2 linked regions of the Thalassospira sp. TSL5-1 genome follow. The protein of the gene in region 1 interacts with the protein of each later gene in a pairwise test. Links are inferred from orthologs where the notes say so. Each region holds a gene or a part of one and is shown in the gene's direction. Other genes may lie near its edges. The genes, in order: grxD and LF95_RS01205.

Evidence for each region.
Region 2: the proteins of grxD (region 1) and LF95_RS01205 interact in binary tests that used the Escherichia coli proteins (3 or more experiments, as listed by UniProt). The link is inferred for Thalassospira sp. TSL5-1 from one-to-one orthologs.

Annotation. Positions count from the first base shown.
Region 1 is NZ_KV880637.1:519,416-534,099, reverse strand. Bases 10,880-13,645 are described here. They hold grxD (Grx4 family monothiol glutaredoxin), read left to right. Parts: upstream 10,880-11,977; coding sequence 11,978-12,313; downstream 12,314-13,645. Other genes in these bases: rpsD (30S ribosomal protein S4), read right to left, coding at 13,035-13,645; LF95_RS02435 (PACE efflux transporter), read right to left, coding at 12,400-12,849; rarD (EamA family transporter RarD), read left to right, coding at 10,973-11,881. Outside these bases: LF95_RS02505 (response regulator), read right to left, coding at 1-261; LF95_RS02500 (chemotaxis protein CheW), read right to left, coding at 351-857; LF95_RS02495 (hybrid sensor histidine kinase/response regulator), read right to left, coding at 875-3,526; LF95_RS02490 (histidine phosphotransferase family protein), read right to left, coding at 3,684-4,295; LF95_RS02485 (DUF3553 domain-containing protein), read left to right, coding at 4,630-4,815; LF95_RS02480 (hypothetical protein), read left to right, coding at 4,963-5,802; GTP 3',8-cyclase MoaA, read left to right, coding at 5,938-6,936; LF95_RS02470 (phytanoyl-CoA dioxygenase family protein), read right to left, coding at 7,034-7,831; LF95_RS02465 (helix-turn-helix domain-containing protein), read right to left, coding at 7,893-8,990; LF95_RS02460 (GIY-YIG nuclease family protein), read right to left, coding at 9,287-9,766; LF95_RS02455 (glyoxalase superfamily protein), read right to left, coding at 9,776-10,285; LF95_RS02450 (BolA family protein), read left to right, coding at 10,623-10,856; more of rpsD, read right to left, coding at 13,646-13,652; LF95_RS02425 (methyl-accepting chemotaxis protein), read right to left, coding at 13,875-14,684. UniProt on the Escherichia coli protein: Monothiol glutaredoxin involved in the biogenesis of iron-sulfur clusters.
Region 2 is NZ_KV880637.1:252,557-267,298, reverse strand. What follows is about bases 10,555-13,378. They hold LF95_RS01205 (BolA family protein), read left to right. Parts: upstream 10,555-11,736; coding sequence 11,737-12,021; downstream 12,022-13,378. Other genes in these bases: LF95_RS01200 (transporter substrate-binding domain-containing protein), read right to left, coding at 12,075-13,349; LF95_RS01210 (J domain-containing protein), read right to left, coding at 10,919-11,506; cobS (cobaltochelatase subunit CobS), read right to left, coding at 10,555-10,718. Also shown: LF95_RS01265 (YqaA family protein), read left to right, coding at 861-1,442; LF95_RS01260 (disulfide bond formation protein B), read left to right, coding at 1,477-2,001; LF95_RS01255 (HNH endonuclease), read right to left, coding at 2,131-2,697; rpmB (50S ribosomal protein L28), read right to left, coding at 3,116-3,409; LF95_RS01245 (hypothetical protein), read left to right, coding at 4,060-4,248; LF95_RS01240 (glutathione binding-like protein), read right to left, coding at 4,401-5,177; LF95_RS01235 (short chain dehydrogenase), read right to left, coding at 5,199-5,798; LF95_RS01230 (LysR family transcriptional regulator), read left to right, coding at 5,904-6,821; tRNA glutamyl-Q(34) synthetase GluQRS, read right to left, coding at 6,830-7,672; cobaltochelatase subunit CobT, read right to left, coding at 7,699-9,615; more of cobS, read right to left, coding at 9,711-10,554; LF95_RS01195 (DUF2889 domain-containing protein), read right to left, coding at 13,588-14,178; LF95_RS01190 (CBS domain-containing protein), read right to left, coding at 14,414-14,742. UniProt on the Escherichia coli protein: Transcriptional regulator that plays an important role in general stress response. Has many effects on cell morphology, cell growth and cell division. Acts by regulating the transcription of many genes, including dacA (PBP-5), dacC (PBP-6), ampC and mreB.

The DNA of each region.
Region 1 (14,684 bases):
CAGGTCATTTTCCGTGGTGCAGAACACAACAACGGGTTCATCCCCTCCCGGTGCCGCACGCAAATCCCGGAGGAATTCTATACCGCTTTTTACCGGCATGTTCCAATCAAGCAGTACCGCGTCAGGCATATCCGACAGGCACTTCTCAAGGGCTTCCATACCATCTTCGGCTTCGACAACCTCGAATCCCAATTCCTCAAGGATACGGCGTGCCACCATTCTGATGACTTTTGAATCATCGACGACGAGACAACTCTTCATCGATTTCCTTCTCGCAATTTTACGTGTTAAGCCACGACCGGCAATATCCGGGCGCCGGGCGCGCCCGGAACATCGTTAACAGACAGGCATCAGCCAGCCTGTTTTACAGACCCGGCAAAATCAAGCAGCCGGGTCACATCAAGAATAACCAGCAGGTTCTTTTCCAGACGGAAAATACCGTCCGAAAACTCCCGCCAGCGCGGATCAAGTGTCGCCGGGTTCCGCTCGAATGCGTTCTGCGGCACACTCAGAACCTCGCCAACCTGGTCGACCATCAGGCTATAAAGTTCGCCCCCCTGGTCTACCACGATGCTCATTCCGGGATCATCGCCTTCCTTATTGCGCAGGCCAAGGCGCTTGCGCACATCAATGGCAGTCACAATGCGTCCACGCAGGTTCAGCGAGCCTGCCACTTCGGGCGGTGCCAGCGGAATGCGCGTGATGCGCTGCGGGCCAAGAACGTCCTGTACGGTCAAAACCGGGATGCCAAACATCTGCTTGCCGATTGTCGCCGTGACGAAATCCTTGGTTGATCCCCCCAGATCAAGGGCGGTATTGCGCTCGGAGCTGGGGACAAGTGCGTTTTTGTCACTCATGATACTTTACCTTCGACTTAGACAGCAGCCAGCGTCTGGATCAGGGTCGAGACCAGGGCGTCACGGTCAAATTTGGCAACATAATCGCTAAACCCGACGCGGCGTCCACGCTCGAAATCCTCTTCGCTGGTATGAGACGACAGGGCGATAATCGGAACTTCACCCCAGCGCTCGTCATTTTGCAGGCTTTCGGCAAATTCAAAACCGTTCATGCCCGGCATTTCGATGTCGCTGATAATGGCATCAAAAACCGCACCATTATTTTTCAGCTCGATCGCCTGTTCCGCACTTTCAACCGACGTTACCTTGAAACCGGAAACCGACAGCATCGGGGTCAGCAGGTTGCGGAAGAACGGGCTGTCATCAACAAGAAGAACCTTCTTCTTTTCACCGCCGCCTTCTTCTTTGCCAAACCAGTCGCTAAAGGCCAGTTCAAGATAATAACCGGCATCAATCAGGTCGGTTGCCTTGCCATCAATCACGGCCGAGCCCACCAGACCATCACGGTCGGCTGTCAGTTCAACATTCAGAACATCGTCAACAATATCAACGATCTCGTCAACAACCAGGCCCATCGTCCGTTCGCGATCCTGGAACACCAGGGTCGGCTGGCGGCCTTCGCCCTTCATCTGATACGCCCCGTCAATAAAGACCAGCGGCATCAGCTTGCCACGATACTGAACCAGCGGACGGCCGTTGGAATATTCGATGCTTTCAACATCGATTTCCTCGAGACGCGCCACCAGTGCCAGCGGCACGGCACGGATTTCGTTGCCCCCGGCGCGGAACACCAGCATCGAGGTGGTTTCGCGATCCGAGCTTTCCGACTTGGCCTTGGATTCAACACCCTGCTGGCCACCAACGGTGATTTCGCCGGTCCGGGTGGCAATGCCGTTCGGATCGAGGATCATGATCACGCTGCCATCGCCAAGGATGGTATTGCCCGAGAACAGCGACAAATCACGCAGGATCGGCGCCACCGGCTTGACCACGATTTCCTCGGTATCAAAGACGCGGTCCACGATAATGCCAAAGCTGTAGGTTCCCACCTGGGCGACCACGATGAAGGCTTCTTCATCTACCTCGGCATCGGCTGCCGTTTCATCAAGACCCAGAATTTTCTTGAGCGTGACAAGCGGCAACAGGCGGTTACGCAGGCGCAGAACCGGGGTATCGTGAATACGTTCGATCGAATGTTCGGAATTGCTCGATGCACGAACGAGTTCCAGAACGCTGATCTGCGGGATGGCAAAACGTTCGCCGCCACTTTCAACGATCAGGGCAGAAACAATCGCCAGGGTCAGCGGAATTTTGATGATGAAGGTCGATCCACGCCCTTCAACCGATTTCAGTTCCACCGTACCGCCGATCTTTTCGATGTTGGTCCGAACAACGTCCATCCCCACACCACGCCCGGAAACCGACGTCACCTTTTCCGCCGTCGAGAAGCCCGGCTTGAAGATGAACTGGTGGATCTGCTGATCCGACATGCTTTCCAGTTCGCCTTCGGTGACAAGACCATTGGTCAGGGCCTTCGCCTTGATCCGCTCCACATTCAGGCCACGGCCATCATCGGAAATTTCAATGATGATGTGACCGCCTTCATGATAGGCGTTCAGCGTGACGGTACCGGTTTCGGGCTTGCCTGCGTCACGACGACCCTGAATGTCTTCCAGGCCGTGGTCGGCAGAGTTCCGCACCATGTGGGTTAGCGGGTCCTTGATCAGCTCAAGAACCTGACGGTCCAGTTCGGTATCGGCACCAATCATTTGCAGATCGATCTTTTTGCCCATTTCAAGGGCAAGATCGCGCACGATACGCGGCAGCTTTGCCCAGGCATTGCCAATCGGCTGCATGCGGGTTTTCATCACCCCTTCCTGAAGGTCGGTGGTGATGTGCGACAAACGCTGCAACGGAACGGTAAATTCGCTGTCATCCTTGCCACGGACCATCTGCAAAAGCTGGTTACGCGTCAGCACCAGTTCGGAAACCAGTGTCATCAGGTTTTCAAGCAGTTCAACATTCACACGAATGGTCTGGGCCGCAACAGAGCTTTCCTTGGCTTCGTTGCGCGGATGGGCATCCGCCTTTGCCCCGCCATCATGCGCAGCTGCTGCTGCAACCGCCTGTGATTTCGGTGCCGAAGGCGGTGTTGCCGCGGCGGCGGGAGCGGCAGGTTCCGGCTCGGGTTCGGGTTCCGGCTCGGGCTCTGGTGCAGCCGAAACGGCGGGCTCGGGTTCCGGGGCACGGGCCTGCGCCTTGGGCGCACTGCCTGCACCTGCGGGCAACGTGCCGGTATCGGCGAAATGATTGAGACGCGCGATCAGGTCGGCGTCATTTCCGTCCGGCTCGGTTTCGTTGGTTTCAAGCTCGCTCAGCAGATATTTGATGGTGTCGATCGATTCAAGCACCAGTGTTACGGCATCGGGGGTAACGACCAGTTCCCCGTCGCGAATCTTGCCCAGAACGTTTTCACCAGCATGGGCAACTGCTTCAAGACGCGGCAACCCCAAAAAGCCGCATGTCCCTTTGATGGTATGAACCAGACGGAAGATATTCGACAGAATATCCGGATCGTTCGGGTTCTGTTCAAGCTTCACCAGCTCTACGTCGAGCGTCGAAAGACTTTCCGAAGTTTCGGTAAGAAATTCACTTAAAAGATCGTCCATATATCCCCTCCACAATGCCGGCAATCAGACCATCACCGGACCCGGGACGTCAACCGCATCAAATCTGCCCAATCATCTTAAATTCCCGTTTTACACGAGAGCTACCATGTAGGTAGAGCCTAGCATACGGATTTACTATACTGGCACGTCAATTTTTTTAAACATAGATCAAAGTGACAGAACTTTCTTCTGACACCACCTGTAGCTGTCGGCCTAATCTTTCGGCTAGGTTCCGGGCAAAAAAGCCCTGAATGTTACGCGGATCAAGGTCTTGCGGGTCAACCGGGCCCGAAAGCACATTTTCAATTTCCGGCCTGATGGCGGCCCGTTTCCCCCGTGCGATGACATTTATTTTCGCCCCGGAGTCGCAACTTACAGCAATTTCGCCACCAAATGGCAGGGCCTCGCGCGCCATCATCACCATGTTCAGCACAACCCGTGCGGTTACGGCATCCATATCGATGTCGCTTTCCCAGACCAGCGTGACTTTGCCATCAGCCTCATAAGCCTGCATCACGGTCTTGCGCATGGTGGCGGCATCCACACTGTTGCCCGCCCGTCCATAGGCCAAACGAAACAGCTGCAGGCGGCGCTGTGCCTCCTGCCCGCTTCGGCGCATCAACGCCAGGGCCTCGTCATCGCTGCCCCCTGCCTCGTCCATCAATTCGGCACCCGCATTGACCGCACCAACCGGCCCGACCAGATCATGACAAATTCGCGAGCTGATAAGTTCTATCAGGATAAGCTCCAGTTGCCTGTCCTGCTGCATGCACTGCGCTCCAGATCTTGACGGTGCGCCTTCCCCAAAAAGCCGCATCCCCATATGAAAACAAAGCCTTTCCCGCATCGTGATACGGGAATCGATGCCCTAATGTGCAAAACAGGTATTAAAACCTTATTTAAATATCAGGCCAAAAAACACATGCCTCATGCGACAAAACCATGATGCCCGCTTTTTCCTTCTTTGTCACAACTGCTTTGCAATGATAGATTTATCTTAACAGATGACACAAAACCGGCCCTGTTCGTTGGCCGTGCCGCTTTTTTAAAAGCCAGGACGACAACACGTACCCGCCGGCCCACTTGGTTGAGAACGCAATTTTATGGATTTTCTGCTTACACCCGGCACCATTGTGCGCCATCCCGGCCAGCCCGATTGGGGGCTGGGCCGCATCCAGGCCGTTAACGGTGACAGCCTTGCTGTCAATTTCGAGGAAGTCGGCCGCCAGATCATTCGCACGCGCCATGTCGCCCTTGAAATTGTCGAACCGGCAATGGGGTATGAATAATTCCTGCCCCAAAACAGGCAGGATACAGCCCGTCCTTGCCGGTCACGGCACGATCAATGCGCGCAAAATGATGCTTGCCCTGGCAAGCAATGAGCAAACAAACCAAGACCTGCGTTCAGATGACCCCGAACAAAAGCGGACAGAATAATGAAAAAAATCGAAACGCCCCTTGAAACGGACAGCTTCAAACAGCGCCACCACGATGCCGCGTGGGCCGTCCTGGAACGTTTTGCCACCGGACTGGCAAACAAGGCCCGCGATCAGGGCAATGCCATCAGCGCCGAAGAAATCGAAAAATCCCTGGTCGCATTGCGCGGGCAACCCCGGTTGTTTGACGATGCCTGGGCGGCGATGAAAACCGAAATTTCCGCCGCCACTTCCCGGCGTGCCCCCTCCATCCGCAATGATCCGTTTGGCCGCCTGCTGGTCAGCCGTTTTGCCCATCTTCTGGCGGGGCGCGAAGCGGGCGACCTGGAACACGGCGCACTTTCGCGCGATATGTTACAGCCGTTTTTTCATGCCATCCGCATGATGGTCGGGGCCGACACCATCGAGCAGATCGATAGCGAAATCCGCAGCATCGTCGAAGCCCATGCCGATGAAGATGACGACATGCGCGATGCCACCGATTATTGGGATCATCTTGCCGGAAACCCGCTGGTTTCCAAGCAGATCACGATGGTATTTGTGCGCATGGCCATGCACTTTGCCGATTATGAAAAACGCAAAAAATGGTTTATCCAGCTGGTAAATGACAATATGCACCGTAATGGTACGCAGTGGGAATTTACCGAAAACCATTTCATCAAACTGATTCACGCACTTTTTCGCGACGTGCGCGCCATTCTTGCCAGCCCGGAACGTTCTGCCCTGCTGGCTGCCGAAATTGACCATGACAAGGTTGCTGTGCTGCGCACCGTGATGGCCAATATCGACCGCGATATTGCCGCCCTGCATAACCGCGAAGCCGCAACCTGGCAGGACTAAGGCTATGGCCTGGGGGTGGCCGTAACTGGCAAAAAACACGGCAGCTGGCCTTGCCCGCTGCCGTCTCTGTGCACTATCTGTTGACAGAAGTGTCAGGAACACCACGAAACCCAAAAAAAATTCAGGCAGGAAACCGTGCAAAAGCCACTGATCGACAAATATGGCCGTCATGTTTCGTATTTACGGGTTTCCGTAACGGACCGGTGTGATTTTCGCTGCACCTATTGCATGGCCGAAAACATGACCTTCCTGCCAAAATCACAAATCCTGACACTTGAGGAGCTTGATCAGCTCTGCAGCGCCTTTATCGCGCGCGGGGTGCGCAAACTGCGCCTGACAGGCGGCGAACCGCTGGTGCGCCGTGGCATCATGGACCTGATCCGCAATCTATCACGCCATCTTAAATCCGGCGCGCTCGATGAACTAACCCTGACCACCAATGGCAGCCAGCTTGCCACCTATGCCGATGATCTGGCCCGTGCCGGGGTCAAACGCCTCAATATCTCGCTTGATACGCTGGACCACCAGAAATTTGCCGACATCACCCGGCGCGGCCGCCTTGAACAGGTATTGACTGGTCTTCAGGCCGCCAAAGAAGCTGGCATTGGCATTAAAATCAATGCGGTTGCCCTGCGCGGACAAAACGAAGACGAATTTTCGCGCATGCTGGCCTGGTGCGGCCAAGAAGGGTTTGACCTATGCCTGATCGAAACCATGCCGCTGGGCGATATTGATGGCGACCGCACCGACCATTACCTGCCGTTAACCGTGGTGCGCGAACGCCTGGAAAAAGACTGGACACTGATCCCCAGCAACCATGTTACGCCAGGCCCGGCACGTTATGTTTCCGTTGCAGAAACCGGCGGGCGACTAGGCTTTATAACACCACTGACCCATAATTTCTGCGAGGGCTGCAACCGGGTGCGCATTACCTGCACCGGCACGCTTTATATGTGCCTGGGCCAGGAGGACCATATCGACCTTCGCGAAATCCTGCGCGAAAACGACCCGGCATTGCTCGATGCCGCCCTGGATCGCGCCATGCTGCTCAAACCCAAGGGCCACGATTTTATTATCGACCGCAAAGGCCAAAAACCCGCCGTGTCGCGGCATATGAGCATGACGGGCGGTTAACGCACCTTCACGAGATAAACGTACATAAAATTCAAATTCCAAAGGCGGACCAAACCCCACATGGCCCGCCTTTTTCATGTAAGTCCGCGTGTAACCGTTATCGTTGAAAAATCACCGGAAACCAGTCCTCGCGCAGCTTTTGCCCTGCCTGCATGTTGTGCCCCGGAAAGGGCGGCGATGTGCGCCCCGGCCGTTCGACATAGCGGGCATCATCCCCCACCAGCCGCAACGAAAAAGCCCGGCGGCGGTTTTGCGTCATGTTGCCGCGTGCGCCATGCAGGATGCGAAAATCAAAGGCAACGGCATCGCCCGGCGCCATATGCCATTCGCGAATATCCATATCCTCGGCATCCGGGTCGGGCACCGGCATATAGGCGGTTTCGTCGGGGTAAAAGCTTTCTTCCGATAACCAGCGTGTCGGCAACACCGCACGCGGCCATTTATGCGACCCGGCAACACAGCGCAATGTCGCCTCGCCCACCGGGTCCAGCGGCGACCAGAAGCTTACCGTCTGCGTCCCCTCGACAAAATAATAAGGACTGTCCTGATGCCAGGGCGTGGGTTTGGAGGTTCCCGGTTCCTTGACCAGCACATGATCATGAAAAAGCTGCACTTGTTGCGACGCCATCAAATCGGCGGCCACTTCGGCGACGGAGGAATGGCGAATAACCTGTTCAAATTCGCCAATACGCTGCCAGTTACAATAATCATCAAAAAAGCGTCCTGCCTCGCCCGTCTTGAGGTTTTCCGCCCCATAAGGGCCAGGGTCACGCATATTGGCCTCGATACCTGCAGCCAGTTGCGGCAAATAATCGGCAAACAGGCCGCGCACCAAAACAACGCCGTCGCGCTGATAGGTTTCAATATCGGCAGGTGTCAAAAGCGGGTGGACCATGTCTAAACTCCGGGAACGGAAACGTAGAAGATACAAAGGCAGGCCATGCTATTCTCAAAAATCACACAATCTGCGGTATGTCTTTGGCTGTTCTTTCAGCCCGGTAAACGGATGGCGTTGTGCCTGTAATCTTCTTAAATGCCAGATTGAATGTCGATTTTGAATTAAACCCGATATTAATAGCAATATCGAGCACCTGACGATCCGGCTCTGTCACCAGCAAGCGTTTGGCATGAACAACCCGCTCCGAATTCACGAAATCAAAAAAGCTTTTTTCGATATATCGGTTAAGCACATAGGAAAGCTGATTGGGCGTCACCCCAACAAGTTGGGCCAGTTTGGGCATCGACAGCAAGGGATCAAAGATCACCTCTTCCCGGGCAATAATCTGGTTTAGTCGCCGACAAATGCGTTGTGCCTCGTCCATCTCGACCAGATGTCGGGAAGTAGCCCCGTTATCGGAACCAACATCCACAACAGGGCGGTTATCTTTGCCCGGCACATCCCCTTTACCAGAAAGACCCGCCTCGACAAAAAGCGCAGGATTGGCTGCAATAACATGGCTTATGCGGAAAAAAACCAAAGCAAATCCACAATGCGCCACAATAATCAGCCATTCGCTTCTTAATACAAAAATATCAAACAAATTAATCGCTGTATAAATCGCAAAAATAACACTTGTTTCAACAAGCAACTCGATAGTCCAGTTGGGCAATACCGCCCCATCCAGCCCAAACTGCTGTTGAACCTGCCTGTGATAGACCAGACATGTTCGCCATATCGCAATCATATAGGCAATAAATTGCCCGCAATACACAGCAATCATCGCCAGCATCAACGCCGTTACCGGGACAGGGGCCTTCCAGTTCAAACCAAGCCCCTGATCCGTCAATAACAGGCGATTTGCATCTGTATTGCCATGAATGGTCCAGACAATAACTGACGTGCAGATAGCGATAAGCAAAACAATGGCGAAATGCCTGGCCGGTTGCGGCACAGGACGACCTGAAATTTCACGAAAATACAAAAAAATTGCCGGAATGGCGGCAAAAACAAAGGGCGAGAATAAAGGGGCAAGATACAAACGTATCAATGGAGACAGGAAAACGTCGAGAACCTTATCAACAAAAATAACACAAACTATCGCTGTGAAAATCATCAACCAGCGATTGGCCCGAAAGGCACGTTTGCCTTCCTGAAGCAGCAATAATATCAAAAAAAGCGCCTGGCCGATCCCGACAACAGCGATAATCAGCAGGACAACAGCTTTCGGCTCAAGCATGTCTCAAGTCTACCAGAAATCGCACTGGCCCAAAAACAGGAGGTTTCAGGGACATAAAAACCAAACAAGCCACAACTATCGCTGTTTCATCCCCGCAAATCAATTACGAACAAATTTCTCATCGATCCACGGCGCAACGATCGTGCGTCCTGGGCATGCGCCACAAAAATAACTTAAGCCTGGCTGCCAACCATGCCGGCCAACATTTTCAAAATGTTGGCACCACATAAATGCTCTTCTGGCATCGTCAGCAAATGCGCAGGGCAATCCCGGCAATCCGAACTGCCAAAACCGGCAATGGCCGCAACCAGCCCAAATTCATCACTCAACATGGCGCGTAACAGGCATTCATCGCCGCCAATAACGGCAAGGGCGGCTGTTACCTGCCCCGCTGGCAGGGTGGTTAGGGCATCAACATGCCAATGCCGTTTTTTATCGGGTGCACAATGGCGTTTGACTCGCGCGGCAATCCCGCCCGGTCCGCGTGCGCTGCCGCAATAAAAATACTGGCCCGGCAGGAGGCATTGATTGGCAAACTGGTGCTGTGTTGGCGTTACAGGCTGCCGCAGGGCAATTGCCAGAACATAAGCTCCGGCTGCCTTGGGCAGCAGCCGGAGGGTTTGATCGGAAATGTCGCTTAACAGCAACGTCACTTGCCGCCCCTATAACAGCAGATCAACCGACAGGCCCGGCCCACGCTGGCCTGATGCCAGCACGGGTTCACATTCCTTGTTGATCCGTGCGGCAATACGCTGGCGATAGCCGGTAAAATGTTTGGACGCCACCACATCAACCGGGTGATCCAAATGCACCTCTACCCGGTAAACACCGGCAACCGGCGTGCCCGTAAGGCCGAGAATTTTACCGGTTACAGCATGGCCGAGATAGGACCCGGCAAAGCGTTTGCCAATGCCCAAATCGGCCACATCCATGCTGGTGGCATTGCGCCGGGTCATGGCAAGGGCGGTGTTCCAGTCGCGAAAACCATAGCTTTGCGCCATCAATTCCAGGCTGCCCGCATGGGAAACACGAACATCGCGATTGGCCAGGGCCGCACGCAGGCGCTTTGCCTGGGCTTTCAGGGTATCGGCACCATCGCTGCTAAAGTTTTTCGGTGCCCCGTTTGCGGGGACATCGGGGGTTTGATCCATCGGATTATTCAGTCGCATCATCGTCTCCATCAAGGAGGCCGGGTGTTCGCATTGCCGGTCCGACGCGGAACCGAAAGATTTTATGCTGCGGCATTCACCCTCCCTTGCGGGTGCGAACGGCAGGCTGCCACAAAGCCAGAACAGCCAATAGCGCAATGTGGCGCGCCGTGCAACGCAATCCTGCATCGGACAAAGCACACAGGCAACGCCACGCAACCACAACCGGCGATTAGCATGTTCTCTCGTCCCTTGATTGACAGCCCCGATGGCGCAACATATACCAGAACAAAGAACGCATTTTTAACAGATCCGCCCACCCGCACGGGCCACAGGCTCTGTTTTATAAAGGATAATACACATGGCGATGGCAGCACACGAAATTGAATCCATGATCAAGGAAGCCCTTCCCGATGCCCAGGTCCGAATCGAGGATTTGCGCGGCGATGGCGATCATTATGCCGCGCTGGTTGTCTCCGAAGCCTTTCGCGGCAAAACCCGCGTGATTCAGCATCAGATGGTCTATTCCGCCCTGAAGGGCAAAATGGGCGACGAATTGCACGCGCTCGCCCTGCAAACCTCGGTTCCCGAATAAACCGTTCCGGGCTTTTTCTTTCGGAAATTCCATACCGTGCGCCCAGCCTTTACGTTGGGCGCACAGTTTTTCCGGGGCCAGACTGAGCCCCCGCAACTGACCCTGGTTCACCTGTTATGTCACAATCACACAAACCGGCCCTGATCGGCGCTGGCCCCCTGGCCGGATTATTTGCCTTTGTTGCCTGGGGCATCTCGGGGGCCTATTTTCATGCTGTCGGGTTCGCCAGTGCGCTGGAAATTCTCAGCCACCGCATTGTGTGGTCCGTGATTCTCACTCTGGTGCTGATCTTTGCCCTGGGGCGCAAGGCGGCGCTGATGCAATTGCTGGGGTCGGCCCGGACAATCGGGGTTTTGTGCATTACCAGCCTGCTGATTGCGGGCAACTGGCTAATCTATATCTGGTCGGTCAATCACGGCCACGCCATCGAGGCCAGCCTAGGCTATTATATCATGCCACTGATCATGCTGGTGATGGGGCGCATTTTCTTAAAGGAAACGCTTAACCGTATTCAGATCCTGTCTGTCGTGATCGTTTCGCTGGGTGTTGTGAATCTGCTGGTCTTTTTTGGCACCCTGCCCTGGATCGCGCTGGGCCTGGCCTTTTTGTTCGGCTTTTATGGCCTGCTGCGCAAAATGGTCCCGGCGGACCCGATTGCCGGCCTGTTTGTCGAATGTCTAGCCCTGCTGCCCATCGCCCTGATTTATCTCGGCTGGCTGCAAAGCAAGGGGGACATGGTTTTTCTTCATACCAGCACCGGCAATGATGCCATGTTGATTGGCCTGGGTGCCATGACGACCATTCCCCTGGTGATGTTTGCCTTTGCCGCGCGGAATATGAAATTTGGTGCGCTGGGGCTGATGCAATATGTCAACCCGACCATTCAGCTTTGCGTTGCCGTCCTGCTTTTTGGCGAACCCTTTACGCAGGCCCACCTGATCACCTATATTTTTGTCTGGTGCGGACTGGCGATTTTTACCTGGGATAATCTGCGCACAAGCCGTGCCGCACGCGCCAACAGTTGACAGAAACGCGCCGGAAGGCCATATCTTCGGCCAGCCTTATTCATATACCTGCGGTCGCACGCCGTACCGCGCTTATTACAGTCAAGGATACCCGTTATGTCCGAAAATCCGGTTTTTGACCGCATCCAGAAAGATATCGACGACAACGACGTCGTTCTGTTCATGAAAGGGACCGCCATGTTCCCGCAATGCGGTTTCTCGGCCGCTGTGGTTCAGGTCCTGGCCGAACTGGGCGTTCCGTTCAAGGACGTCAACGTGCTGGTTGACCCGGCCATCCGTCAGGGCATCAAGGACTTTTCAAACTGGCCGACCATTCCGCAACTTTACGTAAAGGGCGAGTTCGTCGGCGGTTGTGACATTGTGCGTGAAATGTTTGCTTCGGGCGAACTTTCGCAGCATATGCGCGACAAGGGTGTTGCCGCTGCCGCCTGATCCTTCAGGCCTTGAATTATGCAAAAACACGTCAGGGGGCACCTCTGGCGTGTTTTTTTTATGCCAACAAAATGCCGGGCATTACGCTACCGCCCCTGTTGAGCGTAATCGCTGTTCCCGCCCTGTGTCGGCACGGGAAAGATCACGTCATAAGCCCAGTTAAAGACAAAGGCATAAACCAGATAAAAGGCCGAAAACGATATATCCATCGTAAAGGCATGCCACAGGCTGACATCCAGATACCAGGCGATAAACGGCATCAGCACGGTTAACAAACCGGCCTCGAAGGTAATGGCATGAAACACGCGCAGGGCCAGTGATTTGACGGTATCCCCCTTAAGGCGGCGCAGGATGTGATCAAACACCAGATTGAACAGATAATTCCACAATGTGGCGATGGTGGCACTGACAAGGGCGACAACACCCACCTCGGCCATGCCAAAATCAAACACCCATCCGCCCAGGGGGATGACAATCAGCAAACCGATAATTTCAAAGGAAAGGGCGTGACGGATACGGTCCAGTGTCGTGCGCATGGCGACCTCGTAATGATTGCCGGGTCGTCCCGAACGATTTTATCCCGCAACGGGCGAGGTCGTCCTCGTTTACGCGCCATCCTGCCTGAATATCGACAAACTGACAATCCGGCCCGCGCACAAAAAAACGCCCGCTGAAACCAGCGGGCGCTTCTGTCCGAATTCGGCGTAATCTGCGGGGCAGATTAACGCGAATAGAATTCGATAACCAGGTTCGGCTGCATCTGAACCGGGTACGGGATTTCCGAGAATTTCGGGACGCGAACGAAGGTGCCTTTGAAAGCCTTCGCGTCAACGTCGAGATATTCAGGAATATCACGTTCTGCCAGGGTAGCAGCTTCCATCACCATCGGGATTTCGCGCGAAGCCGATTTGACTTCAACAACGTCGCCTTCCTTCACCAGGTAAGAAGGAATGGTGACCTTCTTGCCGTTGACCAGGATATGGCCGTGGTTCACGAACTGACGCGATGCAAAAACGGTCGGGACGAATTTCATGCGGTAAACAACGGCGTCCAGACGGGTTTCCAGGATACCAACCAGGGTTTCCGAGGTATCACCCGGGCGACGCGATGCTTCTTTGTAGTAACGCAGGAACTGCTTTTCGGAAATGTTGCCATAGTAGCCCTTGAGCTGCTGTTTGGCGAAAAGCTGGGTACCATAATCGGTCGGTTTTTTACGGCGGGTTGCGCCGTGCATGCCCGGTGCATATTCGCGCTTGTTCAGCGGCGATTTGGAACGGCCCCACAGGTTAACACCAAGGCGGCGGTCAATTTTATGCTTGGCAGCAATACGTTTCGACATTCTAAAACTCGCTTTTTTAAAGTGCTTTGTTGTCCCGATAGTTTCTGTATCCATCACAATACAGAACGGGGCCGCAGACTTTTGCCACGACCCGCTTTCTCGGAAGTGAGGCGCAATATAGAGATCATTGCCCGAGAGTCAAACGAAAAGGCACCTGTTTACCCCACAGGTGCCTTGCGTTGCGTGCCTGACAGGTTTGTCCTCCGTCATCACCGCACGGTTTTATTCCTCAACCCGGATTTCACGCAAAAATCCCTCAACCTGTTCACGCAGGCTGGCGGCCTGCCCGGTCAATTCCCGCGAGGCCTCGGCAACTTCGCTGGCAGCATCGCCGACCATGCCTGTTGATGTGGTAACATCGCCAATGGTTGCTGTGACCTGCGAGGTTCCGTGCGCCGCCTGGCTGACATTGCGCGAGATTTCCTCGGTCGCGGCCCCCTGCTGCTCTACTGCAGCCGAAATCGTTGCGGCGATCTCACTAATACGGCGAATGGTCTCGCTGATACCGCCAATCGCGCCCACCGCCTCGCGCGTGGCCCCCTGAATACCGCCAATCTGGCCCGAAATCTCGTCCGTTGCCCGAGCTGTCTGGCTGGCAAGGTTTTTCACCTCGTTGGCCACCACGGCAAAACCCTTGCCGGCATCGCCTGCACGGGCCGCCTCGATTGTCGCATTCAGGGCCAAAAGGTTGGTCTGGGCGGCAATCTCCTGAATCAGTGTGACCACATCGCCAATTTTTTCCGACGCATCGGCAAGGCCGCTCACCAGTTCGGTCGTGCGATTGGCCTCATCAACGGCATTACTGGCGATTTCGTTGGATTGGGAAACCTGGGTCGATATTTCGCGAATGGAGGCAGAAAGTTCTTCTGTGGCAGAAGCCACCGTTTGCACATTGCCCGATGCCTCCTCCGCCGCTTCATTGACGGCGGCGGCCTGGCTGCGGGTATCCACCGCAATCTGGTTCATACGACCCGACGCATGGGAAAGCTGCTCTGCCGCCCCGCCAACTGACTGGGCCACCGCACCGACGGA
Region 2 (14,742 bases), 270 kb from region 1 along the record:
AATAAGCGGCTCCAAAATTCCAGATATCTAATATATCGTCACCGCCCCAAACACCCCTCAAAGGCAACAAACTGATCGCCATTCAAACACATGCAAAAGCTCAAAAAAGAACAAAAACAGAAGACGATTTGAAATCTGGCAATGCGTGAAATTTCAGGAATTGATTCCCCTTAGAACCATCGTCAATCATCAGGACAAATATGATGAACAGGTCCAAGCACGGATTTCCTCGCATAAGGCAAGCGCCGTTACGTCATGTTCCACAACAGACAAGGTTCATGGCACATAACGAACGGTAAATGATGGGCATCGTCACCAACACATCAGCGCACGACTAAAGCCCACAAAACCTCGCAACAACCAGCCTGAAATGCTGCACACCAAATAAGTCTTTTCGACATGAAACCTGGGTCGGGAAGAAGCGCCCCTTGGGATGAGGCTCACAACAGGCAGATGCGCGAATGCCTGGTTTTCATGTCATGCCGCCAAAAATACAACACAACATTTCTCACGCCGCGTATGCGTCGCGAACATTAAAGCCATCACAAATATCTGGGAAAATTCAGATCGATGGTGCCCCCGGGGAGAATCGAACTCCCACTCACAAAGTGAAACAGATTTTGAGTCTGCCGCGTCTACCAATTCCGCCACAGGGGCAGCAAGGCGCTTGATGCGCCGTCCATCGTGGGGGCGGATAATAGCGAGAATTTCGCGCTGGTCAATGGGGCTTTGCGTAAAAAAAACAAGTTGATCACGTTTCTGTCAGAAACCGTTGCAGCCTGCCGTCAAATAGAGTTACATCGCCCCATTCTTCAGCATACGGCCCATATATATGCGGCCTGACATAAAGGTCGCTCCTGGTGCTTCGCAGACTATATGACTGGACCCTTAGCCTGGCCTCCCACCGCCATGCTGCCATTGCCCTGGCCGTCATTGCCTTTGCTGAAAGTTCGTTTTTTCCCATTCCGCCAGATATTCTGCTGATTCCGATGATTCTTGCCGCCCGTAACAAGGCATGGCGCTATGCCACCATTTGCATGGTGGCATCGGTATTAGGCGGGCTGGCCGGTTATGCGATCGGACATTTTCTGTTTGAAAGTGTGGGCAAGCCCGTGCTTGGCTTTTACGGCTATGCCAGCAAGTTCGAGACATTTCGCGACTATTACAACGAATGGGGTGCCTGGGCTGTTTTCATTGCCGGGGTTACGCCCTTCCCCTACAAGGTTATTACGATCCTGTCCGGGGTTACATCACTGGACCCCGTCATATTCTCGGTCTCGTCAGTTCTGGCACGCGGCATTCGCTTTTTCCTGATTGCCGCGCTGATCTGGCAATTTGGCCCCCCCATTCGCGATTTTATCGAACGGCGCCTGGGTCTTGTCTTCACAGTTTTCATTGTCGGCCTGGTGGGCGGCTTTGTCGCCATCAAGTACCTAATTTAGAAAACCTTACAACACGCATTACGGATGGAGCCAAATGGCATCTTCATATTCCCGCCGCCGCACCCCATCACCGTTGCCCGGCCTGTTTGTTTTTCTGGTCTCAGCGGGCAGTCTTGGTTTTGCGTTCTATGCCCAGTATGTTGAAAAACTGCTGCCGTGCATTCTGTGCCTTTATCAACGCATCCCCTATTATAGCGTGGTCGGCCTTGCCCTTGTCTCGCTGCTGCTTATCCGTCAGCCAGGCCTGTCGCGCGGCCTGATATATCTGTGCGGTATCGCCTTTGCGATTGGCGCGGGCATTGCGTTTTATCACGTTGGGGTTCAGGAATTGTGGTGGGATGGCCCTGAAATGTGCGGCGGCCTGACAAGCGGGGCCTCAAACATCGCCGACCTCAAGGCACAGCTTCTGGCTCAACCCATTGTTCGGTGCGACAAAATTGACTGGAAACTGTTTGGCATCACCATGCCGACGGTCAATTTGTTTTTCTCGATTGCAATGGCCGTTTTCTGCCTTTTGGCACCGCGCAGCAAAATGATGCGCACCACCGGCCAGTACTAAACCAAAACAGCGAACCATCGCTGCCTGCGCCTTACAACAGGCAGATAAAACAACAAAGCCGACGCGGAGATCTGCGTCGGCTTTGTTTATGTTGCTGGCGACAAAAAGCCACGCATCCACGTAGCCAGCCTAAAAGTCGTATTCCAGTTCGGTATCCCAATATAAAAAATCCCGCCAACTTTCATGAAGATAGTTTGGCGGGAAAGATCGTCCAATAGACTGCAACTGCTGCATCGTGGGCTGGTCGGGCCGCCGGCGCAAATGAAGACCAGCCTCCTTGACTGATCGGCTTCCCTTATGCAGGTTGCAGGTGCCACAAGCCGCGACAATATTGGTCCAGTTGGTGCGTCCGCCCTTGGAGCGCGGCACCACATGATCAAAGGTCAGGTCGTTTACCGGCAGGCGATCACCACAATATTGGCAACTGAACCGGTCGCGCAAAAAAACGTTAAAACGGGTAAAGGCAGGTGTGCTTTTGATCGGCACATATTCCTTCAGGGAAATGACGCTGGGCAGCTTCATTTTAAAGGAAGGCGAGCGCACCTCACGGTCATATTCGGAAAGAACATTGACACGATCAAGGAACACCGCCTTTAGCGTATCCTGCCAGGACCACAAAGACAGCGGGAAGTAACTTAACGGGCGAAAATCCGCGTTAAGAACAAGGGCCGGACACGTATTGGGCGATAGAAACATATCATCCGCTCCGCCGTGTTTACAGAGTCGTACCGCCTGTCTAGCATCTTCGTCACACGGGGCTGATGAATATCCTGTGACGTTTTATATACGGGTGGTAACGCACGCATAAATCACTGATTGAGAAGATTATAGACGATTTTTCCCAAAGCGCAAAACCGCTTTTACGCCGAGTCGCCGCATTGCAAAATCTTCCGAAAATCCGGCTCTATTCTGTCACATTCCGGCAGAAACCGGCTTGTCGCCAGGTGCCCGTTCAAACCGGCGAAACCCATCACTGTTTATCACAGAAGGCACTGCACAAAAAAACAGCCGGAACACAAGGTCCGGCTGTTCTCCTGGCCTCTGGGGCCAAATCTGAAAAAGCAAAAAGGCCCGCCAAAGACGGACCTTCGTACTTTGTTAAAGCAAAATTGCCTTAGGCAGCTTTTGCTTCAGCAGCTTTAACGATCTGACGTTTAACCTTCAGCAGATCGGCATCAAGCTTGGTGTTAGCCGTGCCAATCAGATACGCATCCAGGCCACCACGTTTTTCGATGGTGCGGATTGCATTGGTGGTCAGACGCATACGAACCGAGCGGCCGAGCGTTTCGCTCAACAGCGAGGTCTGCTGCAAGTTCGGAAGAAAACGACGTTTGGTACGATTGTGGGCGTGGCTCACATTCATGCCGACCAAAACGCCTTTGCCGGATACCGGGCAGCGACGTGCCATGACCTGATCTCCTGGTCTAATTTCGCAAAAGGACGCTTGGCCTGAACACGCAGGCCCGCGCTTGGAGCCGGGTTAATACTGCCTCAAACCAGTGCCGTCAAGCCTCTTCCGCGCAATTTACCGCAATTACTGCGGAATTCTATGTTTCACCGTTCGTTTATCGTTTTTCGGCAGTTTCGGCCCGGCACAACACCCCGCTAGCGGCATAATTGATACCCGATTTGGCAATATCGGCGGCCAAAATACCACACAATATTTATGCCCTGCCCCGCATCCCGCCGCCATATAACGGGATTCGCCATTGTAAAATCAGGATTCGCTAAATACCCGATCAATCCTGACAAGCTGCGATACATATATAAAGTCATCACACAGCAAAACCAGCGCCTCTCAAAGGGACCTGACACAGTTATTCGCAGCTCAATACCTTCCCTTCCTTGCCCGATCCTTCGCAATCTGCCCGGCCCTGCACTGCTTTAAACCACATACCGGTTATATTTGACGGACAGGTAGAAAATTGCCTTTCCCTTTACACAAAGCACGCGCCAGTATTGATCCTTGTCAAAACAGATTTCAAATGCCGCTGGTATAGTTCCGCAGATTTTCAGGGGACCCTTTTTATGGGCCCATGCTTGGGGAGCAACGCATCGATGAAAACCGATTCCAAAGTCGCCTTGCCGTTAATCGGCATCCTGCTGGTCGCCGTTATTGGGCTGGTCCTGTATCTTACCGGGTTTGTTTTTGCAGCCTTGGGGATTTCCATTGCTTCAGCCTGGATTTACGTTGCCCTGGCTCTTGTCCCGGTTGCATTCCTGGTTTTGATTGATTTCAGCCGTTAAGCTCCGGCCAAAAGCATTTTCTGCGATACCAAAACCAAAAACAGCCTGTTGGATCATCCCACAGGCTGTTTTTTATACTTAATCACAAAGCAGTCTTTTCAAACCCCATGCCCTTTCACAATAAGGACTGCAGGTTAAAAGCGGTTGTTTGATCAATCGACCAAAAGGCCCTCGGCACGCAAGGCCGCCAGAACCGAGGTGCGCCCGCGCATTCGGTCCCCGAAATCGCCAATATGGGGCCAACGGAAAGTATTAATACCGATCATGCCAGCCCAATTGATCGCAACAAGCAAATAGGCATCGGCCACACTAAATTGCCGCCCCATCAGATAATGTCGACCATCGGAAAACAGCTTCTCATATTTCTCAAATTCGTCCGAAAGTCTGGTGATCACGGCGTCACGCAGATCTGGTGTCGTTCTTTTTTGCTGCAATAGCGAAAATTGAGCATGAAGCTCATGCTCAATACGGGTCAGAAAAGCATTCAACCGGGCACGTTCGGCAGAATCCGGCGCGGGTGACACACCACTTTGCCAAAAATGGTCGGCAATATAATGCAGCGTACCAACACAGTCCGTTATCACATCGTCAGTGGGAAGTTTCAGGACAGGAATACGTCCATCGGGACTAATGGACAAAAAGTTTTCGCCATGTTCGGTTTTTAAGGTTTTGTGATTCACCTTAACGAGGCGAAATTGCTCACCTGTTTCGAGCAGGGATATATGAGTCGAGAGTGAACAAGCCCCCGGCATGTAAAACAGTATCATCTTGACACATCTCTTGGGTTCGCATGCGACAACCTGTCCCCCAACAGCCGTCATCTTTCGCGCTATAAATGGAATAAATCCCCAGGAGCGCAAGGGATAGTTACTAAACAATACAAGTTTAATAAAAAAATGCGCCGGATCATATTCTGGCGCATTTTTCACAAAGATACCCGCAAGCCCGTTTTAGAACAGCTCGAAAATCTGGCCTGTTTGTAACCCTTCAACCGACTTGGCATAACCAAGAGCCGCCTTTGCCGCAGGCACCGGGTCATGCCCGCGAAAGAAGGGGCCATATCCCTCCATTGCCTCGGCAATCACACCGGGGCTGACCGCATTGATACGCAGCCCGGCAGGCATTTCAATTGCCGCCGCCCGCACAAATGCCTCGACCGCACCATTCACCATCGAGGCCGAACTGCCATAACGAATGGGGTCTTTGGTCAGAATACCGGTTGTCAGGGTAAAAGACGCCCGATCAGTCACATAATCCCGACCAATCAACACCAGGTTCACCTGCCCCATCAGTTTGTCATTAATGCCGATGCGGTATTTTTCATCATCCATTTCGGCAAAATCGCCAAAATGGACCTTGCCCGCCGTAGAAACCACCGCATCCAGCGCACCGACCTTTTCGTAAGCAGCGCGAATACTGGCCAGGTCGCAAATGTCGATCTGTACATCGCCACTGCTGCGCCCGGCAGTGATAATATCATGCCGTGCGCCCAGTTCGGCGGCAACGGCCTTGCCAATCGTGCCAGAGGCCCCAATCAGAAGAATTTTCATCACGTTATCTCCATTGCTTTTGGAAAAGGATGAAATGATCTTCTCACGGCAACATTGGATCGATAACATACCAATTATCAAACATTTTGTTTAACATGATAAACAATGAAACAGTATCTGACAGAAATGCACAGCTTTGCCACTGTGATCGAACAAGGCGGCTTTACTGCTGCGGCAAAGGTTTTGCGTGTTTCCAAGGGATTAATCAGCCAGCAGATATCGCGGCTGGAGGAAGCCCTGGGAACGAAGCTATTGTTTCGTTCCACCCGGCGGTTGGAATTGACAGAAACCGGCGCAGCTTTTCTGGTTTATTGCCAACGCCTGGGGGAGGCCGCCGATGCCGGTTTTGACGCGGTTGAAAGCCTGCGCAAAAGCCCGACGGGCATTGTGCGCATTACGGTGCCGGTATCGTTTGGCGAGATATTTTTAAACGACATCATCGCCCGTTTTCAGGCACAAAACCCTGGCATTATCATCGAACTGGAGCTGGAAAACCGCTATCGCGACCTGCGTGCCGACCCGGTTGATATGGCCATTCGTGCGGGCCTGCCCGACGACCCGGACCAAATCGCCATTCCATTAGGGCAGCTTTCCGAACTGGTATGCGCCAGCCCCGCCTATTGGCAAAACCACCCATCCGTCACCATGCCCGATGATTTGCGCCACCATAACTGCATCAACAATTTTCATTACTGCAAGGATCATCGCTGGCTGTTTTTTGGCAAGGATGGCCCGGTATCGGTGCTGGTGGACGGCAATTTGCGGCTTAATCATTACCCGCTGATCCGCAATGCCGTGTGCCAGGGGCTGGGTATTGCCCGCCTGCCGCGCTACATCGCCATGACCGAAATTGATGCAGGGCGCCTTGAAACGCGGCTGGATGAGTACACATCCCCGCGCAGCCCCATAAGCCTTGTTTACCCCTATCAGGGCGCACAACCGCTTAAAAACCGCTTATTCATCGATTTTATCCGCAACTGGTTCCACGGGCGGCCCCATTTGCTGGAAACAAATACAGGCTGATCTGGTTATCAGGATAATGTGCCAATCCGCGCCATCACATCATCAACGCTCACGCCTGTTTCGCGCATGGATTGCAGGGTTTCGGATTTATCGCGCTTGGCAAAGCGTTTGCCGTCCGGGCCGGTCAGCAGTTTGTGATGATGATATTCCGGCACGTCATAGCCCAGCAATTCCTGCAACAGGCGGTGCAGGTGGCTGGCGAAAAACAAATCCTCGCCGCGTGTGACCAGCGAAATGCCCTGCAAATGGTCGTCATGGGTGACGGAAACATGGTAGCTGGTCGGGGTATCCTTACGCGCCAGCACCACGTCACCAAAAATTTCCGGCACCGCAACCTGCCGCCCGGCATTGCGATCATGCCAATAAAGCCGTTTTCCCACCTGTTTTATCGCCTGCCCCATATCCAGCCGCAGGGCATAAGATTGGCCCGCCTCGATACGCTCCTGGCGTTCCATTGCACTTAAATGGCGGCACGTACCGGGGTAAAGCGCACCATCCGGCCCATGCGGGGCGTTGCCGATGCGCGCAATTTCCGCCTGGATTTCCTTGCGGGTGCAAAAGCACGGATAGAGCAGGCCCCGTTCACCTAAACGGTCCAGCACGGATTGATAATCGCTGAAATGGGCGGACTGAATGCGCACCGGCTGTTCCCAGTGTAAGCCCAGCCAGGCAAGATCATCGTATATGGCGGTGATAAATTCCGGGCGGCAGCGGGTCTGGTCAATATCCTCGATCCGCAACAAAAACCTTCCACCAGCACCGGCCTTTTGCGCGGCAAACAGCGCCGATGCAGCATGCCCCAAATGCAGATACCCCGTCGGACTGGGGGCAAAACGGGTGATATCACCCATGTTTGCCCCGCGCACCAAAAGAGAAATTACCAGCGGTCCTTGTCACCATGCCCCTTGTCCCTGGCCGTATCGGCCGCGACATGGCGCAGCGGCCGTTTGGGGCCACGTTTGGGTTTTTCATCAAACAGGTCCGAAAGTTCGCGCAGCATGGTGCCGCCCAGTTCTTCGGGGTCGTTGATTGTCACGGCATGTTGGTAATAACGGGTGACGTCATGACCAATCCCGATGGCCAGCAACTCAACTGGCGACCGGGTTTGAATCCAGTCAATCACTTCGCGCAAATGCCGTTCCAGATAATTGCCGGAATTGACCGACAGGGTGGAATCATCCACCGGTGCACCATCGGAAATCACCATCAGAATACGGCGCTGTTCATTACGCGCCAGCAAACGGTCATGGGCCCACAGCAATGCTTCGCCGTCGATATTTTCCTTGAGCAACCCTTCACGCAACATCAGGCCCAGGTTTTTGCGTGCACGACGCCAGGGCGTATCGGCAGCCTTGTAAATAATATGGCGCAAATCATTCAAACGGCCCGGTTTGGGCGGTTTGCCCGCATCCACCCAGGCTTCGCGCGATTGCCCGCCTTTCCATTGCCGAGTAGTAAAACCAAGGATTTCCACCTTCACCCCGCAGCGTTCCAGCGTGCGGGCCAAAATATCGGCCGACAAAGCGGCAATGGTAATCGGCCGTCCGCGCATGGAGCCGGAATTATCGATCAGCAACGTCACGACCGTATCGCGGAAATCGGTATCATGTTCGAGCTTGAAGGACAGCGGCGTTGACGGTGTTGCAACGATACGTGCCAGCTTGGCGGCATCGAGGATGCCTTCTTCAAGGTCAAAGTCCCAGCCACGGTTTTGCTGCGCCATCAGACGACGTTGCAAGCGGTTGGCAATGCGCGACACAACGCTTTGCAGGGCTGCCAACTGTTTATCAAGCATGGCGCGCAGGCGCGAAAGCTCCATGCTTTCGCACAATTCATCGGCAAAGACGGTTTCGTCATATTCGCGGGTAAACGGCTCATATCCGCGCTCAATCGGTTCATTGCGCCCGTCAAATTCCGGCTGTTCACCCGGCCCGGCAGGCTGTTCTTCCTGCGCCTGGGCGTCAAGCTGCTGGTCGTCAACATCACCCTCGCCCGATTCCGCATCGTCAGCGCCACTTTCCTGCTGCTGATCATCGCCATCGGGGTCGGTTTCGTCGCTATCGCCCTGCTCGCCACCCTGGCTTTCCTGTTCATTGTCCGGGGCGTCTTCACCATCCTGCTGATCCTGATCATCGCCTTCCTGTTCGGGCGGATCGTCCAGCAGGTCATCCTCCAGCGACAAATGATCCAGCAACCGGCGCATCCCGCGCGAAAAGGCTTCCTGATCATCCAGCAGCGACTGAAGCTCTGCCAAGTCGCCACCGGCCTTTTCCTCGATCTCGGAACGCCATAGATCGATCAGGTTACGGGCGGAATCCGGGGCCTTTTCGCCGGTAAACATTTCGCGGGCCAGCATGCCGATGGCATCGGCAAAGGGGGCATCCTCGCGGGCGGTCAAACGGTGAAAATTCTTGGCCTTGCATTCGGCATCCTCGTGCGCACGCAGATTTTTGCGCACACCGGGAAAATAACGCGACCCCAGTGCTTCATAACGGGCGGTTTCAAGGGCCTCGTAAACGGCCTGGGCTTCGGCACTTTCGGGCATGCGTTTTTGATGCAGGGCCGCATCATGATGACGCAGCTTCAACGCCCAGCCATCGGCCACGCCACGCAAATCGGCAACTTCATCCTTGGGCAGGGCCTGCTTGGGCATGGGCAGGCGCACATGTTCGCCATAGCCCCCAGGGCGCCCGCCTTTGACAAAGCCCACCTCCAGATCGTTACGACCCGCCAGCGCACGAAATGTCGCCGCCGTGCCGCGCAGAAATCCTGAAAGCGCCTCGTCGTTTTTCATCGCTTGCTGTCTCGTATCTATCCGGGTTTATGGTGCTGCAGGCCGGGTCATATTCAGCCTGCAGCAAACCTGTCATCTCAAAGGCGGCGCTGTTCTTAGCGCACCATCACATTGATGGCACTTTGCGGCAGTTCCTCGCCAAAGCAACGCTGGTAATATTCGGCCAAAATGGGCCGTTCAACCTCGTCACAACGGTTCAGGAAGGTCACGCGGAACGCATAGGCGACATCGTTAAAGATCTCGGCATTTTCCGCCAGCGTAATCACGGTACGCGGGCTCATCACGGTCGAAATGTCACCAGCCACAAAACCCTGACGGGTCAGGTTGGCAAGGGCCACCATCGCCTCGATCTTGCTGCGGCCTTCGGGCGTGTCAAAGCTGGGCACCTTGGCTGCAATGATATTGGTTTCATCAGCCACCGGCAAATAGTTCAGCGTTGCGACGATCGACCAGCGGTCCATCTGCGCCTGGTTGATCTGCTGGGTACCATGATAAAGCCCCGTGGTATCGCCAAGGCCCACCGTGTTTGACGTGGCAAACAGGCGAAAATGCGGATGCGGATGAATAACCTTGTTCTGATCCAGCAGGGTCAGCTTGCCGTCCACCTCAAGAACACGCTGAATCACAAACATGACATCCGGACGACCGGCATCATATTCGTCAAACACCATCGCCACCGGGCGTTTCAGGGCCCAGGGCAAAATGCCTTCGCGAAATTCGGTGATCTGTTTGCCATCACGCAGAACGATGGCATCCTTGCCGATCAGGTCAATACGGCTGATGTGGCTATCGAGGTTAACACGGACACAGGGCCAGTTCAGGCGGGCGGCGACCTGTTCAATATGGGTCGATTTACCCGTACCGTGATAGCCCTGAATCATCACACGGCGATTGTGGGCAAAGCCCGCCAGAATCGCCAATGTGGTATCGCGGTCAAATCGGTAAGTCGGATCACTGGCCGGGACATGTTCGCTGCTCTGGCTGAAAGCCGGCACCATCATGTCGCTATCAATACCGAATGCCTCACGCACGGAAATCTTGGTATCGGGTGCATCCAGCGGATGTTCTGCTGCACCACCACTCGCTTCGTAACCTTGGCTCATAAGTACTCGCGCATTTTAAAGACCGGCTCGCCCGGCCGAATGTGTCATCTTTCTCATTAATAACGATTAAGCCGCCGCGAACAAAGGAAAGTTACGGAATTTTTTGCCTTTGGCGTAAAAACCTGTATTTGCAGCAACTTTTACGGGCCTTACCGGCAACCGGCAAGACCCGCCCAAACAACACGGTATCGCCGAGTTCGCTAAATCGAAACCCGTGCCTCAAGATCACGGATATAAGTCATCAGGCTGGAATAGGCCGCACTGATGCTTTTAAACCGTTCTTCGGCCCGTTTGTCACCGCCATTGGCATCAGGATGGTATTTTTTCGACAGTTGCTTGTATTTGGATTTCAGCTCGTCCTTTGAAAACGGCCACCCCAGATCCAGCGTTGCCATCGCCTCCTGCTGTTCGCGCGGCATTCCCAGCGCCCCGGCCCGGCGTGCCGCATCCTCGGCATTGCGTTCCCGGCGGTTGGCATTGGGGTCACCCCCCGGGCCATGATGGGTTTGTTCGCCGTCTTCGTTAAAAAAACCAAAACCATCGGAGAACTTGAAATCAAATGGCTTTTTGGCCCCGCGAATATGCCCGAACTGCCATGTCGGCCGCTGCCAATGGGTATCACGGCGGACATGTTCTTCAATATCATCGGCTTTCATGCCGCTAAAATAGTCCCAGGATTTGTTGTATTGCCGAACATGTTCCAGACAGAACTGGTAATAGGTGCTCAGGCTGCGGTCTTTGGGGGCCCTAAATTCCCCATGCTCCGCACAACCGGGCCAATCGCACACAGGCAAATCGGGCTCGGTAAAATACAACGTCTTGCGTTTGTTTCGTTGCGCTCTGTTCATAGGGGTTTATATGTTCGGAACAATCAAAGGACGCAATATCATATGTGTCGATTGCGAACGATAAAAGGATTGAAAAAGCCTGACGGGTTTAAAAGACTGATGCAATGAACGCCAAGGTTTCTCGCCTGGTCTTTTCACACATGATCCTTTCAACAATTAGAGAATGTTACATGCAGGTTGCTCAACAAATTCGCGATATCATCACCGCACAGTTTACCCCCGAAAAACTCGAACTGATTGACGATTCCGCCAAGCATGCCGGGCATTCCGGGGCCGACCCGCGCGGCGAATCCCATTTTTCGCTTTTGATCGTTTCCAAAAGCTTTGAAGGCCAGAACCGGGTTAACCGCCAGCGACTGGTTTATGGCGCTTTGGATGATCTGCTGAAAAACCGGGTTCATGCCCTGGCCCTAAAAACCATGACCCCGGAAGAATGGGCCAACCGGCAAGGTTAAACGCGCAAGCACGACATGTGTCTGCGTCCCGGCAAATTGCAATGCCGCGGGCATTAAAAATTAAGACCATCAAGGGCAACACTCACGTCCAGCCCCACACTCAAGGCTGCCAGTACCTGCCCGCTACGCGGATCCGTGACCGGCATGGTGATTTGCGACAAAAACTTTGCTGTCGAGGCATCGTAGCGAATGTCGGTAATCTGTACTGCATCGGGTGACGGATTTTTGAAGATGGCGAATTTGGCTTCACGGGATTGATCATAATTGCTTGTCGGGCTGGACATACCCAAAATCAGCCCTTTGTGATCAAAAATAAACGCCTCGGCAATTTGAACATTTCGGTTGCGATAAACCCGTTGCAGATAGGCCGATAGCTCGTTTTGCAAAATTTCCGCTGCCAGCCGGGAAGCCGTGCCATGTGCTGTCGCCACTGTCCATTCATGATCAAGGGCTGCAATCTTTTGCGGGCTGGCCAGTTCGCCATAACGGGAATCATTGCGCGCCACCACATCTTGCAAGGCATTGATCAGGGCGGGGGCCCGCAACCATTTCCGGATGCGGTTTATGTCATTCCGGGTGATGTGTTCTATTTCTGCCGGATCAAGCGCCACTGATGCCGGGCCACAATCAGACAGGGCACGGTTGAGTTTGGGAATAATATCAGGATGGGCGCGAGTATAATCGCGGGAAAAATACATCACCAACGGCACATAACGGGCAAACCTTTCGGCAAACTGACTGGCATGCTCTGCCATGTTATCGCGGATATGGGGAAATGCCTGATGATCGATCAAAACAACATCCACCCGGTCAGCTGTTAACAAAGCCAAAAGCGACTTGCGCGACGGGGCTTGAATAACGTCAGAATAGCCCTGCTCCATCAGCCATTCGGCCTCGTTCGACCCCAAAACAACACCAATAGTGAGGTCACTGCCTGACCTGAGAAGGCGGCTGATCTGTTCCTGCCGGTGCTGATGATAGACCCATACCCATTTTTCCAGCACCAAAGGGGCCGTTGGTTCTGCATAAATCGACATGTTTTTTGACAGGCGAGACAGAAAAAAACCGTCCGCCTGCCCTTTGCGAACCTGATCAAGATTACGTTGGCGCGGTGCCAGCGTAATCTCATAATCCATGTCAATTTTATCAAAGGTACAATCAAGCAACCGGATCGTTGAACCCGTTAGAACCCCGTCTTCCACGTCCTGATAAGGGGGCTGAACACTGGTTTTTAGAACAAGATTTTTCCCGCGCACCTCTTGTGCCTTGGCACGATGACAGCCCGATACGGCAAAGACCACAATGCCCAGTATCATGATCAGCGTCATTCTGCCAAACCGGCAAGAAAAGCCATTGATACGAGTTTTAACCTTTTGCCGCCCTAAAACACCTCTGCCCATTTTTGCCCCCGCCTGGCACAACCCCCCGAAAACCTATCAAGATATCGGCGCAGGAAAGGGCAAAAACAACCCCTTTAGGGTAGGAAAATCCCCAAAAAGATAGCATCGCTGGAATCCAGGATTTAAGGCAGGAAAATAACCACTGGCAATATGTTGCAGCGTCTCATCAATCGTCTTGCGGCCCTGTATAACTATCCGGGGCAATACGTTTGACAGCGGCGCCATCGCTACGCCAACCGTGACAGCTATTGACCAGAGGGCTTTGCTTTTTGCGCGGCTTGGCTGTTCCCTGTTCTTCTTCATGACGCTGTTTTTCAGCAGCTTTGCGGGCACGGAAAGGAAAGATGGTTTGAAAGGCGGTTGTCGCGACCGGCCCCATCAATTCGGTCAGGTGGGTGCAGCCATATATACCGCCCACACGTTCGCGAATTTTCTGTCGAAGGCCGGGACCAATTTTAAGCCCCACCAGCTTGTCATAATTCGGGGCAATTTCGTTACAGGCCGCAAACGGGGCGTGATCCGTCACAGCTTCAGCAGCCTGAATAACCATGTGATCATCAAGCGTCAGTCGCAGCCACATTTGGTGAATAGGTTCACCGGCAGGAATTTCGCCACGGTCATGGTTTTCAAAACCATATGTTTTGACATCGGTAATATGCCCTTCAATATCCCACAAACCATCGGAACGCCGATAGCCGGTGCAAGTTACCTTTCGGGTGTGAATATGTTCACGCGGTGCGGGATCTGACAGGGGCATAACTCTCTCCTTTACGTAAACGTAAGGACAGAAAACACCCTCCTGTCAACCGGGAAACGCTGCAAGCACACAAACAGCGCAAAATAACAGCGCCCCCAATTAAGCTCGCCAGACCGATTGGCCCGATCAAACCTGCCCGGGGACGAATCGCGTTATCACAACGCGCGACAAAGCCTCCCGGTTATGGTTATAGGTCACCGCCGTCCCGGATGGCCTAAAACGGGCTTGCTAACAGTCAGGCAACGCCATAATCGGACCCGAAAATGAATTTCTCGCGGTCGCGCACCTCATCCTCCAGGCCTTGCTTGACCACATTAAACAAATCGCGGATCGACACCATCCCGACAACACGGTCGCCATCCACCACCGGCAGGTGACGATATCGATGCGCACTCATAAGCGTCAGCGCCTCGTGTGCATTGTCATCCGGGCGCAGCGTATCGGGATTAGCGGTCATCACATCAACCAACGGCGTTTTGGCGGGATCAAGCTTTTTGGCAACCACGCGATTAACCAGGTCACGCTCGGTAAAAATACCGGCAAGCCGGGCAGAATCATCAACCA